DNA from 2 places in the Enteroscipio rubneri genome. Region 2 is predicted to be linked to the other one. Evidence: predicted binding sites of a transcription regulator. Region 2 holds the regulator's gene; the other holds the start of a gene.
What was found. Region 2 encodes LexA, which represses DNA repair genes until DNA is damaged. Its sites were predicted from a motif close to CNAACANNTGTTNG; they were not measured.

Region 1 (5,595 bases), on a different contig from region 2:
GCCGCATGGAGGCCAAGACTTCTTGCGAGAAGTGTGGCAACCACTGCTATACGACCGACAAGCGCGATGAGATTTGCGCCGTCATGCGCTATGCGGGTCCGCGCATGCTCGGGAAGCATCCCGTGGCAGCGGTTCGCCATCTCCTGGGCCGGTAGAAGCTGGCGGCGTTGTCGAGACGCGCGCTCGTGGTTCGTGTTCCACTTGTTGGGCCGCGTGCAGATCGGCGTCGCTCGTTCGCCATGCGACTCGCTCGCTAAAGCGCCGACCGGATCGAAATCCGCTTTCCGAACGTATCCGCCCGCGCTGCGCGCCGTGCCTATTCGGGGTACAATGGTTGCCGAAGGCTATCGGTGCAGGTTTTGACCGAGAGCGGAACGAGGTGACGGAAGGGCGGGCATGCTCGACAAGGTGTACGCGCAGTTCGCGCGTTTGGAAGGGGTCATGGCGTTCCAGGCCATCCGCCAGGGCCTCATCCTCACCATTCCGGTGCTGCTCGTGGGTTCGTTCTGCCTCATCCTGCTGAATCTCCCGCTCGAACCGTACCAAGAACTGCTCGGCAGTGCACCGCAGGTCGAGGGCCTGCTCCACCTTGTTTACGATGCCACGATGGGCATATTCTCGCTCTACGTAGCCGTGGCTGTGGCATTGCGCTACGCGAACGCCTACGCCGAGCGCTTCGGCGCGTTTTTCATTCAGGGAGCTCCATTCGCCGCGCTCGCGGCCTACCTCATGTCGGTGGGCTTTGGCACGGCGGGGTTCGATCTGGTCGTTCTCAGCACCCGTTCGCTGTTCATCGCCATCGTGTGCGGGCTTGGATCGTCGGTTCTGTACTGTCGGCTCGTGAACCTCCGACGTGCGCCGCGGCTCTACGGCGACAGCATCGACAACGTTTTCAACCAGGCCGTCACGGGGCTGTTCCCCATCGCCGTGGTGATTGCGCTATTCAGCCTGGTGAACGTCGGTGCGACGGCGCTCACTGGGGCGAGCTGCGTGGAGGAGGCGTTCTTCTGGGGAGTGAGCGCGCTTTTCCCGCTGGCTACGGCCACCCTCGGCAGCGGCCTGCTCTATTTGTTCATGAACAACGTCATGTGGTTCTTCGGCATTCACGGGGGCAACATGCTCGACGGCGTGGCGCAGAGCGTGTTCGTGCCGGGCACGGCGGCCAATGCTGCTGCGCTCGCAGTTGGCGGCGAGCCTGTGCAGATCGTGACGAAGACGTTCCTTGACGTATTCGCTTCGATCGGAGGGGCGGGCGCGCTCCTGTCGCTGCTCATCGCCATGCTCGTTTTCGGAAGGCGGCGAAGCGCACGGCGCCTGTCAGCATTTGCCGCGATTCCCATGTGCTTCAATATCTCGGAAATCATGTTATTCGGTCTGCCGGTGGTGTGGAATCCGGCGCTGTTCGTGCCGTTCATCATCGTGCCGATGGTGAACCTTGTCGTGGCATATGCGGCGACTGCGACGGGTCTCGTGCCGCCCGTTATGGTGGACGTGTCGTGGACGACTCCGCCGCTTGTCGGGGGCTATGTGGCCACGGGTTCGCCTGCGGGAGCCGTGCTGCAGCTCGTCTGCATCGCGCTGGGAGCAGTGCTCTACCTGCCATTCCTACGTCGTTACGAGCAACTGGCCGACGACCGGGCGCGAGTGGAATACGCCTCGCTGCTCGCGTCGTTCCAAGAGGATGAACGCGCCGGGCGCGAGCGCGCGCTCGTCGCGGCTCCGGGCGCCTTGGGAGGAGTGGCCCGTTCGCTTTCGGAGGACGTGCGCCGTGCGGTGGCCGAGCGCGCCTTCGAGCTGCGCTACCAGCCCCAGTTCGACGCGACGGGGCGCTCAACAGGGGCCGAGGCGCTGCTGCGCCTTGAACACCCCGTGTACGGCATGCTGTATCCGCCGCTCGTTATCGAGCTAGCAAAGGAGGCAGGCGTCGTCAACCGGCTGGAACGCGCCGTATTCGAGCGGGCGATCGAAGATGCGCGGGTTTTGGAGGCTCTCGCGCATGCGGGGGAGCTCGACTTCGGCTTTCGCGTGAGCGTGAACGCCACGGCCTCGATGCTGCAGGACGAGGCGGCGGTCGGGTTCATGATCGACGCTTTTCGTGCGAGCGGTCTCGATGCGGGGCGTGTGGTGGTGGAGGCCACCGAGCGTGAGGCACTGCGCTGGGACGAGGGCGCGCACGACCTTCTGCGGCGCGTGGCGGATGCCGGCATGCCGCTCGCAATCGACGACTTCTCTATGGGGCGAACGTCGTTCCAGTATCTTGAGACAAGCGTGTTCAGCGTGGTGAAGCTTGACGGAACCATCGCGAAAGGCGTCATGGAGAACGAGCGCTACGCCGAGATCGTTTCGTCCATCGCCGATCTCTCCGAGCAGCTGGGTTTCTCCGTCCTGGCTGAGTACGTGGAGACGGCCGAGCAGCGCGATGTGCTGAAGATGCTCGGCTGCACGTATTTCCAGGGCTACCTGTACGCCCCCGCGCTGCCCCTCGATGAAATGGTGGAGCGGGCTCGCTTGCGTGACGGTGCTCCGCCGTCTGAATAAAGGGCGCGCTGTACATAAGCCGAAGAATCCCGCGCGATCTGCCATCGAACGAATTGTGCGCATCGTTTGAACGCTCGGACACGAACGGATGTTTTCGCGGGCTCTTTCCGCTCGCTGCGCTAGAATGGACGATTGCACGGAAATGATAGTTTCCCGGTAGCCTAATTTGCGACCATCGGCGCGCAGCGCTGTAGGCGCGGCGCCGGTAGCAGATGCGCGAAGAGAAAGAGCGATAAGCCACATGGGACAGAATGCCATCGTCATCAAGGGTGCCCGCGAGCACAACCTCAAGGACATCGACCTCATCATCCCGCGCGACGAGCTCGTGGTCATCACGGGTCTGTCAGGCAGCGGCAAGTCGAGCCTCGCGTTCGACACGATGTACGCCGAGGGCCAGCGCCGCTACGTGGAGAGCCTCTCCAGTTACGCGCGCATGTTCTTGGGGCAGATGAGCAAGCCCGACCTGGATAGCATCGACGGCCTGTCACCGGCCGTGTCCATCGACCAGAAGACCACGTCGAAGAACCCGCGTTCCACCGTGGGCACCACCACCGAAATATACGACTATCTGCGCCTGCTGTTCGCTCGCGTGGGCGTGCCTCACTGTCCTGAGTGCGGGCGCGTCATTCGCAAGCAGACCACCGACCAGGTGACCGACGAGATACTGGCGCTCGCTCCCGATGCGAAGGCCATCATCATGGCCCCGGTCGTCACCGGACGCAAGGGCGAGTTCACGAAGCTGTTCGCCGACCTGCAGAAGGAGGGCTTCAGCCGCGTGCGCATCGACGGCGAGATCGTGAAGCTCGAGGCCGAGCCGCTCACGCTCAACAAGAAGATCAAGCACTTCATCGACGTGGTGGTGGACCGCGTGCAGCTGAAGGAGAGCGCCACGAGCCGCATTGCCGAGGCGGTGGAGCTGGCCACGAAGCTGGCCGACGGGCGCGTGCTCGTGCAGGTGCTCGGCGAGGACGGGCAGCCGCTCGGCGAGGGCGGCGGCAAGTCGAGCGGCGCTACGGGTGGCCTCGGCGCCGGCGAGCATATCTTCTCGCTCGCGCTGGCGTGCCCCGAGCACGGCCATTCCATGGACGAGCTGCAGCCGCGCGACTTCTCGTTTAACGCCCCCTACGGCGCCTGCCCGGACTGCCTCGGCATCGGCAGCCGCGAGGAGGTGGACCCCTCGCTCGTGGTGCCCGACCCCTCGCTCACGTTGGCCGAGGGCGCCATCGCGCCGTTCAAGACGGGCAACTACTACCCGCAGGTGCTGCGCGCCGTGGCCAAGCACATGGGCACCGACGAAAATACGCCGTGGGAAGATATGCCGAAAAAGGCGCAGGATGCGCTGCTCTTCGGCCTCGGCAACGATAAGGTGCGCGTGGACTACGTGACCGTGGACGGCCGCGAGACGTACTGGTACATCGAGTGGGAGGGCGCGCTCGCTGCCGTGCAGCGCCGCTACCAGGAAGCCCAGTCCGACAACCAGCGCGAGAAGCTGTCGGAGTATTTCGCTATCGTGCCGTGTCAGACGTGCGGTGGCAAGCGCCTCAAGCCGGAGATCCTGGCCGTGACGGTGGGGAATCGGTCCATCCATGACGTGACCGAGATGAGCGCGGCCGACTCGCTCGACTACTTCGAGGGCTTGGCCTTTCATGGCTCCGAGGAGCATATCGCCGGTCCTATCGTGAAGGAGATCAAGGCGCGCCTGCGCTTCCTGGTGGACGTGGGCTTGGACTACCTCACGCTCGAGCGGGCCACGGCCACGCTCTCGGGCGGCGAGGCGCAGCGCATCCGCCTGGCTACGCAGATCGGCGCGGGCCTTATGGGCGTGCTCTACATCCTGGACGAGCCATCCATCGGCCTGCACCAGCGCGACAACGAGCGGCTCATCGCCACGCTGGAGCGCCTGCGCGATTTGGGTAACACCGTCATCGTGGTGGAGCACGACGAGGACACCATCCGCAGCGCCGACTACGTCATCGACATGGGCCCGGGCGCGGGCGAGCACGGCGGCGAGGTGGTGGCGGCCGGCAAGCCCGACGAGATCGTGAGGTTCGAGGGCTCGCTCACGGCCGACTACCTTTCGGGCCGCCGCACCATCCCCGTCCCGGAGAAGCGCCGCAAGCCGCGGCGCGGGTCGCTCAAGCTCACGGGCGCCTCGGAGAACAACCTGAAGAACCTGACGCTGGAGGTTCCCTTCGGCACGCTCACCGTGGTCACGGGCGTGTCGGGCTCGGGCAAGAGCTCGCTGGTCACCGACACGCTGGCACCGGCGCTCGCGAACCGCGTGAATCATGCGCACCGCCGCTCCGGCACGTACAAGAAGATCACCGGCCTGGACAAGATCGACAAGGTCATCAACATCGACCAGAGCCCCATCGGGCGCACGCCGCGCTCGAACCCGGCCACCTACATAGGCCTCTGGGACGACATCCGGGCGCTGTTCGCCAGCACGCAGGAGTCGAAGGCGCGCGGCTACGGGCCGGGGCGCTTCTCCTTCAACGTGAACGGCGGCCGCTGCGAGGCCTGCAAGGGTGACGGCCAGATCAAGATAGAGATGCACTTCCTGCCCGACATCTACGTGCCCTGCGAGGTGTGCGGCGGCGCACGCTACAACCGCGAGACGCTGCAGGTCACGTACCGTGGCAAGAACATCGCCGAGGTGTTGGACATGACTGTGGACGACGCGCTGGCCTTCTTCGAGAACATCCCCGGCATCAAGCGCAAGCTGCAGACGCTGCACGACGTGGGCCTGGGCTACATCCGCCTGGGGCAGCCCGCCACCACGCTCTCGGGCGGCGAGGCGCAGCGCGTGAAGCTGTCGAGCGAGCTGCAGCGCCGCCAGACCGGCAAGACGTTCTACATCCTGGACGAGCCCACCACCGGCCTGCACTTCGAGGACGTGCGCCAGCTCTTGGAGGTGCTGGAGCGCCTCGTGGACGCCGGCAACACGGTTCTCGTCATCGAGCACAACCTGGACGTCATCAAGTGCGCCGACCGCATCATCGACCTGGGACCCGAGGGCGGCGACCGCGGCGGCACCATCGTGGCCCAGGGCACCCC
Region 2 (5,595 bases):
GAATCATTGGAGCGAGGGATCCTTCCGCTTGATATTCGTTACCGTTTGACGGACGCTTCGATACCTTTGCGGAATACCATAGGAAGTTTGGCATGGGGGCTGGCATGCATGTATCGACTCATGGGGTGCAAGAGGACCCGAGTAGAATCCATCTAACTTTACATAAGATGCATTATCAATAAATCAGGATCTTAAAAGGGGGAGTGCTCCGAAGAGGAGTAAAATCGAAAGCGGCGTCCTGCTATTCGTCTGGTTCTTTTTATAAAACAAGTCCTGCAACCGTCCATGGTTGCAGGACTTGAGGTGCGGAGCTTCGAAATGGTGCAGGATTGCATTTGCATATAAGCACTATGCAATCAAAATCATATTAGCCCCAGGTTGAATTCGTTTCTGCGCCCGTTGAACCACCTGGAAGCAGCCCGCCATAATCACCTGATTCCACCATGCCCATGAACGTCGGGAAGAGCATCCAAACCAGTGCCAGATTGAGGACTCCAGTCACGCCACAGACGGCCATGGCGAAGATCGCCGAACGCTTCATTCGTCCAGCGGCAGCGCTGATCTCAGAACGCTTGGCCTCGAGGGCTTTCAGCTTTCTGAATCCAATGTAGCCGCATACGATGCCTATCGCGCTGAATAGCAGGCTTGCAAGAATCAAGGATATGGGGCCGATGATGCTTGCAGCGAGAATGAAATTCTGAGCAGTTTTGAACTCCCGGGCATCGTTCATGTTCGGCTGAGGCATACGGGGACTTTGCAAGTCACGGGAATCGAGGTCGGTCGGTCGCCGGAACCCACTGGTATCCTGGTTGCCGTTATCGGTCCCTTCTTGCGAGGGTGCGGGTGGAGGTTCGGGCGGCCTATGTTTGTCCTCGGTCATACCTGATGCTCCTCAATTCATTTATAGCCTTCTGACCTGGTGATTTAAATACAAAGCTCTGAGAGCCGTTCTAAGGCCCCGTTTTGTCCTCCGACGGCTCCTAGGTCGTCGAAAACAAGGGTTTTTCGACCAGTTCGAGCGATAACTATACCACGGAGGGTTCATCGGAGCTTTTATTTGCAGACAATTCCATACCTGCGGCATGAAGCCGCTTGAGACTTTCATTGAGCTCGGCGCGCTGGTATTCAAGCACCGTTTCTTGTGCGCGCACGATTTCGAGACGCTCAGAACGAGTCGATGCACCACGTTTCTGCAAGCGCACATAGTATTGGATGCCCTCGATTGACAGCCCACTTTTTCTCAACGCATCAACAAAGTGCAATTGGGCAATATCGATTTGCGAGAAAGACCGAACGCCACGGTGATCCCGCGCCAAGTCCGGAAAAAACCCGCATTTGTCGTAATAGCGTATGGTGTATGCTGAGATTCCCGTCGAATCGACAACATCGGCAATGCCATAACGCGCAACCGCGTCCGCATCTTCTTCGTGCTCTTTGCACCGATGTTCTTCGTAATACATCGCCGGCGCCTCCTCGGTTAGAGTAACTCTAAGATATCTTATGTGCTTATGCGCATGGGATCAAGCGTTCGGTTATGCTCGACGATCTCATCGTTCCTTCGAGAATGGATACGGAATCTCTTGGTCTATTGACTTAGAGTTACTCTAAGTCAATAGACACCCCCAAGACCGGCCTCGATTTCAGTCATACTGTTGTAAGCAGCTCTCAGTAGAGTACGGCATCGGTTTATACCGAGAGGCTTACTCCGCTGCTGCCGAAGCCCCCAGATCCCCTCTTCGTTTCAGGAAGTTTCTCGTGCAGTTCAAACGTTGCCTCGGATACGCGCATAATGACGAGTTGAGCGATGCGGTCTCCGCGCTTGATCTCAAAAGGCTTGTGCGCGTCCAGATTGACGAGAACAGACTGCAGCTCGCCTCGGTAACCGCTGTCGATAAGACCGGGAGCATTTACTAGCGAAACGCCATGCTTTATAGCAAGTCCGCTTCGGGGCAGGACAAAACCAGCGTACCCTCTCGGAATAGACACGGCAATGCCGCAGGGTACGAGTGCTCGTTCGAACGGATGCAGAACCAGATCGATCGTTGAGCGCAAATCGACACCAGCATCGCCGGGATAGGCGTATGCAGGGATTGGCAGCTCCGGATCGAGCTGTTTGAGCGGCACGGCAATGCCCTCCATCAGCTCATCCCTTCCAATGCGGCAGCGAATTCCTCGATGTTCTGGAAGTCCTTGTATACGCTTGCGAAGCGTACATACGCGACATCGTCGAGCTTTGCAAGGCGGACAAGAGCCATATCGCCGAGCTCTTTGGACTTGATCTCGTTCTTTGATGCATTGCGGAGTTCAGACTCGATGCTCTCGATGAGCGTCGCTACCTGTTCTGGAGAAATAGGTCTTTTTGCACAGGCGATAAGCAGGCCTCTCATAAGTTTTTCGCGATCGTAGACTTCAGACGATCCATCGGACTTGATGACTATAAGCGGAGTGTCGCCAAGCCGCTCATAGGTAGTGAAGCGATGACCGCATTCGAGGCATTCACGGCGCCGACGAATGGTCGCACCGTCTTCGGATGGTCGAGAATCGACAACTTTCGATTCGGAATGACCGCAGGATGGACAGCGCATGGCACTCCTTCTGTCAGCGTTTTTTCCACCCTAACATACTAGATATTGTGGTTCAATGAAATCGATGAAATCATTGGAAAGAGCGTCAAGGCCGATGATGGTTCGGACATGTCCATACCCAATGTGTTCATGTCGGTGCCTGCGGCTATGTCCCGATCCTTTATGAGAAGGTCGGGCGCGCATCGCCCTCGCGTAGTCGATGCCGGCCGATGGGGCTGGTCGACTTCAAGAACCTCGGAGGGGAAATATCAAAAGCGATTCGATCATCGCAAGCAGAGCGACGGAAGGCTTTTGTTGATGTCCTCCATGAGGGTGTGTTATAAAGCAAGGAACAACCCAAAAAACGCCGTTGCGCAGAGCGTGAATCCGCCAACGGTCGCCTGCAGGAGGTTCATACGATCGAAGGGTTTTCCCGCTGCGTCTCCTGATCGCAGCTCTGTAACGAACTGCGATCTGAGAACGTTCCTATCGATTCGACCGAGTTTACTATGATATCCGAAGCAGGAACTGTCTGAACTTGGGCTCGATGGACGATCGCTTTGGTACGGCCCGGGAAATACGATAATCTCGGCCTCATGCTCGGCGGTCTCGATCGCTTCCAAGCGAAGAGCGGACGTTCCCTCGACAAGATATTTCGTCGCATATTTCTTCATTTTTACCCTCCTGCTCTTGCGTAGAACCTTTGTTCGCGTATATAATAGGTCGAACAAAGGTTCATGTCAAGAGACTTTAAAACATTTGTTCGCTAGTAGTATCGGACGACGAAAGGACGACCCTATGGCCGAGAAGGTAACGAAGCGCCAGCAAGCGGTGCTCGACTGCATCGAGGAGTGCATCAGGGAGAAGGGGTATGGTCCTACCGTGCGCGAAGTATGCCAGAGCCTCGGGCTTTCCTCCCCTTCAACCGTCCATGTGCATCTTAAGGCGCTCGAACAGAAGGGACTCATCAAGCGCGATCCGCTCAAATCGCGCTCGATAGCGCTCACGTATCCGCTTGAGGACGCGGCGCTTGCCACGAATGTCATCCAACCTTCGTTCAGCAAGATCGTGAACGTTCCGCTCGTCGGTAACGTTGCGGCCGGTTCGCCCATCCTTGCCGAAGAGAACATAACCGACACGCTTTCGCTTCCGACCGATATCGTGGGCGACTCCCCTTCGTTTTTGCTGTCGGTACGCGGCGAGTCGATGATCGAAGCGGGCATCAACGATGGCGACTACGTGGTCGTGAAGGAGCAGCCTGTCGCCGACAACGGCGATATCGTGGTCGCTCTGGTCGATGACGGTGCAACGGTCAAGCGGTTCTACAAAGAACAGGGGCACGTACGTCTGCAGCCGGAGAACTCCACGATGGAGCCTATCATCACGACTGATTGCTCGATTGCTGGCAAGGTTGTCGCGGTGTTCCGTCGGCTTTGATAATCTTGGTCGATATTGCATGAAAGAAGCCGACTCGCCGGTTTGCAATCGGCGAGTCGATGTCTGAATGCGCTCGATCAACCGGGTCGGTGCGTGCATGTGGTCGACTTGATAGGTTGGCCGCATAGTCCAGCGAGACTGGATGCGTGTTGGTCGAAAAGCTCGCCTTCTGAATACGTCGAATGCTTCAGTTGCTTTCCGAGAACGCGCGGAATAGGCCGGCGTATGAAGGAGCGGCCAGCATGACAATGTGCGTGCCGGCTTCCTCATGCGTTTCCGAGAGAATACGGCAACGCTCGTGGGCAACGGATACCAAATCCCCGCGATCGTAAGGTATGACCACGTTCATATGCGTGTCGTGCGACGACGCGACGCGGGCTATATGGGAAACGAGCTCGTCAACTCCCTCTCCTGTTGCCGCCGAGACGAACTGCGCCTGTGCGTAACGAGATCGCAGTGCCGCGAGTCCTTCGTTATCAAGCACATCGCACTTGTTAAACACCAGCACACGCTTGATGTTCTGGGCCCCGATCTGCCCGAGAACATCCTCGACAGCAGCTATCTGGGCTTCGTACTGGTCGGAAGAGGCGTCGACAACGTGCAAGACGAGATCAGCCCCCGTAATCTCGTCGAGTGTCGACTTGAACGCTTCGACGAGCGTCGTGGGGAGTTTCTGGATGAATCCAACAGTGTCGGTAATTGTGATCTCGCGGCCTTCCGGCAGCTCGAACCTGCGGGTCGTCGAGTCGAGCGTGGCGAACAATTTGTCGTAGGCGAGGACATCGGCATTCGTCAGTCGATTGATCAAGCTCGACTTGCCGGCATTGGTGTAGCCGGCAAGAGCCACCTTGTACATGCCGCTTTCGTAGCGGCTCTCACGCTGTACGGCCCGAACCTCAGCCAGATGCTTGAGCTCGCGCTTGATGGAGGTGATGCGCTTGCGCACCATGCGCCGGTCAACCTCGAGCTGGCTCTCCCCCTCTCCGAAGCGGGAGCCTACGCCACCGCCCATTCGGTTCGAAGCAAGGTGCGCCCACATACCGCGCAACCGCGGCAGCAAATATTGGTTTTGTGCGAGGCGCACCTGTAAGCGGCCTTCCTTGCTGTTGGCATGAAGCGCAAAGATGTCGAGGATAAGCGCTGTGCGGTCAATTATCTTCACAGGCTTGCCCACCGTCTTCTCAAGGTTGGCTTGCTGCGACGGCGAGAGTTCGTCATCGAACACAACAAGATCGGCGCTATGAGCTCGAGCAAGCTCAGCAACTTCCTCGGCTTTTCCCGTGCCCACGAAGGTACGCGGATTCGGCGTGTCGAGTTTTTGGATCGTGGTGGCTACAACATCGGCCCCGGCTGTATCGACAAGGCGTTCGAGTTCGGCAAGCGACGAATCGATCGGCCAGTTGGCGCCCGGTCGGTCGACGCCAACAAGAACGGCTCGCTCGCGATGCTGCTCGGAGATGGGGGTCATCCCCCGCGTGATGACGGATTCAAATTCGGACATGGGGGCAATCCTTTCAAAACAGACCTCAGCGTCATCAGAGGATGACGCGTGCATGGTATGCATCGTAACCGATGCGGCGACGCCCTGATCAGG

Region 1: uvrA (excinuclease ABC subunit UvrA) is a predicted target of LexA. The motif match lies at 2,620-2,633, and genes of this name have one in related genera.

Annotation. Positions count from the first base shown of each region.
Region 1 covers NZ_CAWVIN010000001.1:675,968-681,562, forward strand. Annotated here, with positions in the region: gene ABGT83_RS02960 (nitrous oxide-stimulated promoter family protein) at 1-155, shown strand, start outside; gene ABGT83_RS02965 (PTS sugar transporter subunit IIC/EAL domain-containing protein) at 397-2,538, shown strand; gene uvrA (excinuclease ABC subunit UvrA) at 2,780-5,595, shown strand, end outside.
Region 2 covers NZ_CAWVIN010000002.1:667,106-672,700, forward strand. Annotated here, with positions in the region: gene ABGT83_RS06350 (hypothetical protein) at 368-880, opposite strand; gene ABGT83_RS06355 (MerR family transcriptional regulator) at 1,026-1,460, opposite strand; gene dut (dUTP diphosphatase) at 1,687-2,139, opposite strand; gene nrdR (transcriptional regulator NrdR) at 2,139-2,585, opposite strand; gene lexA (transcriptional repressor LexA) at 3,363-4,001, shown strand; gene hflX (GTPase HflX) at 4,189-5,502, opposite strand.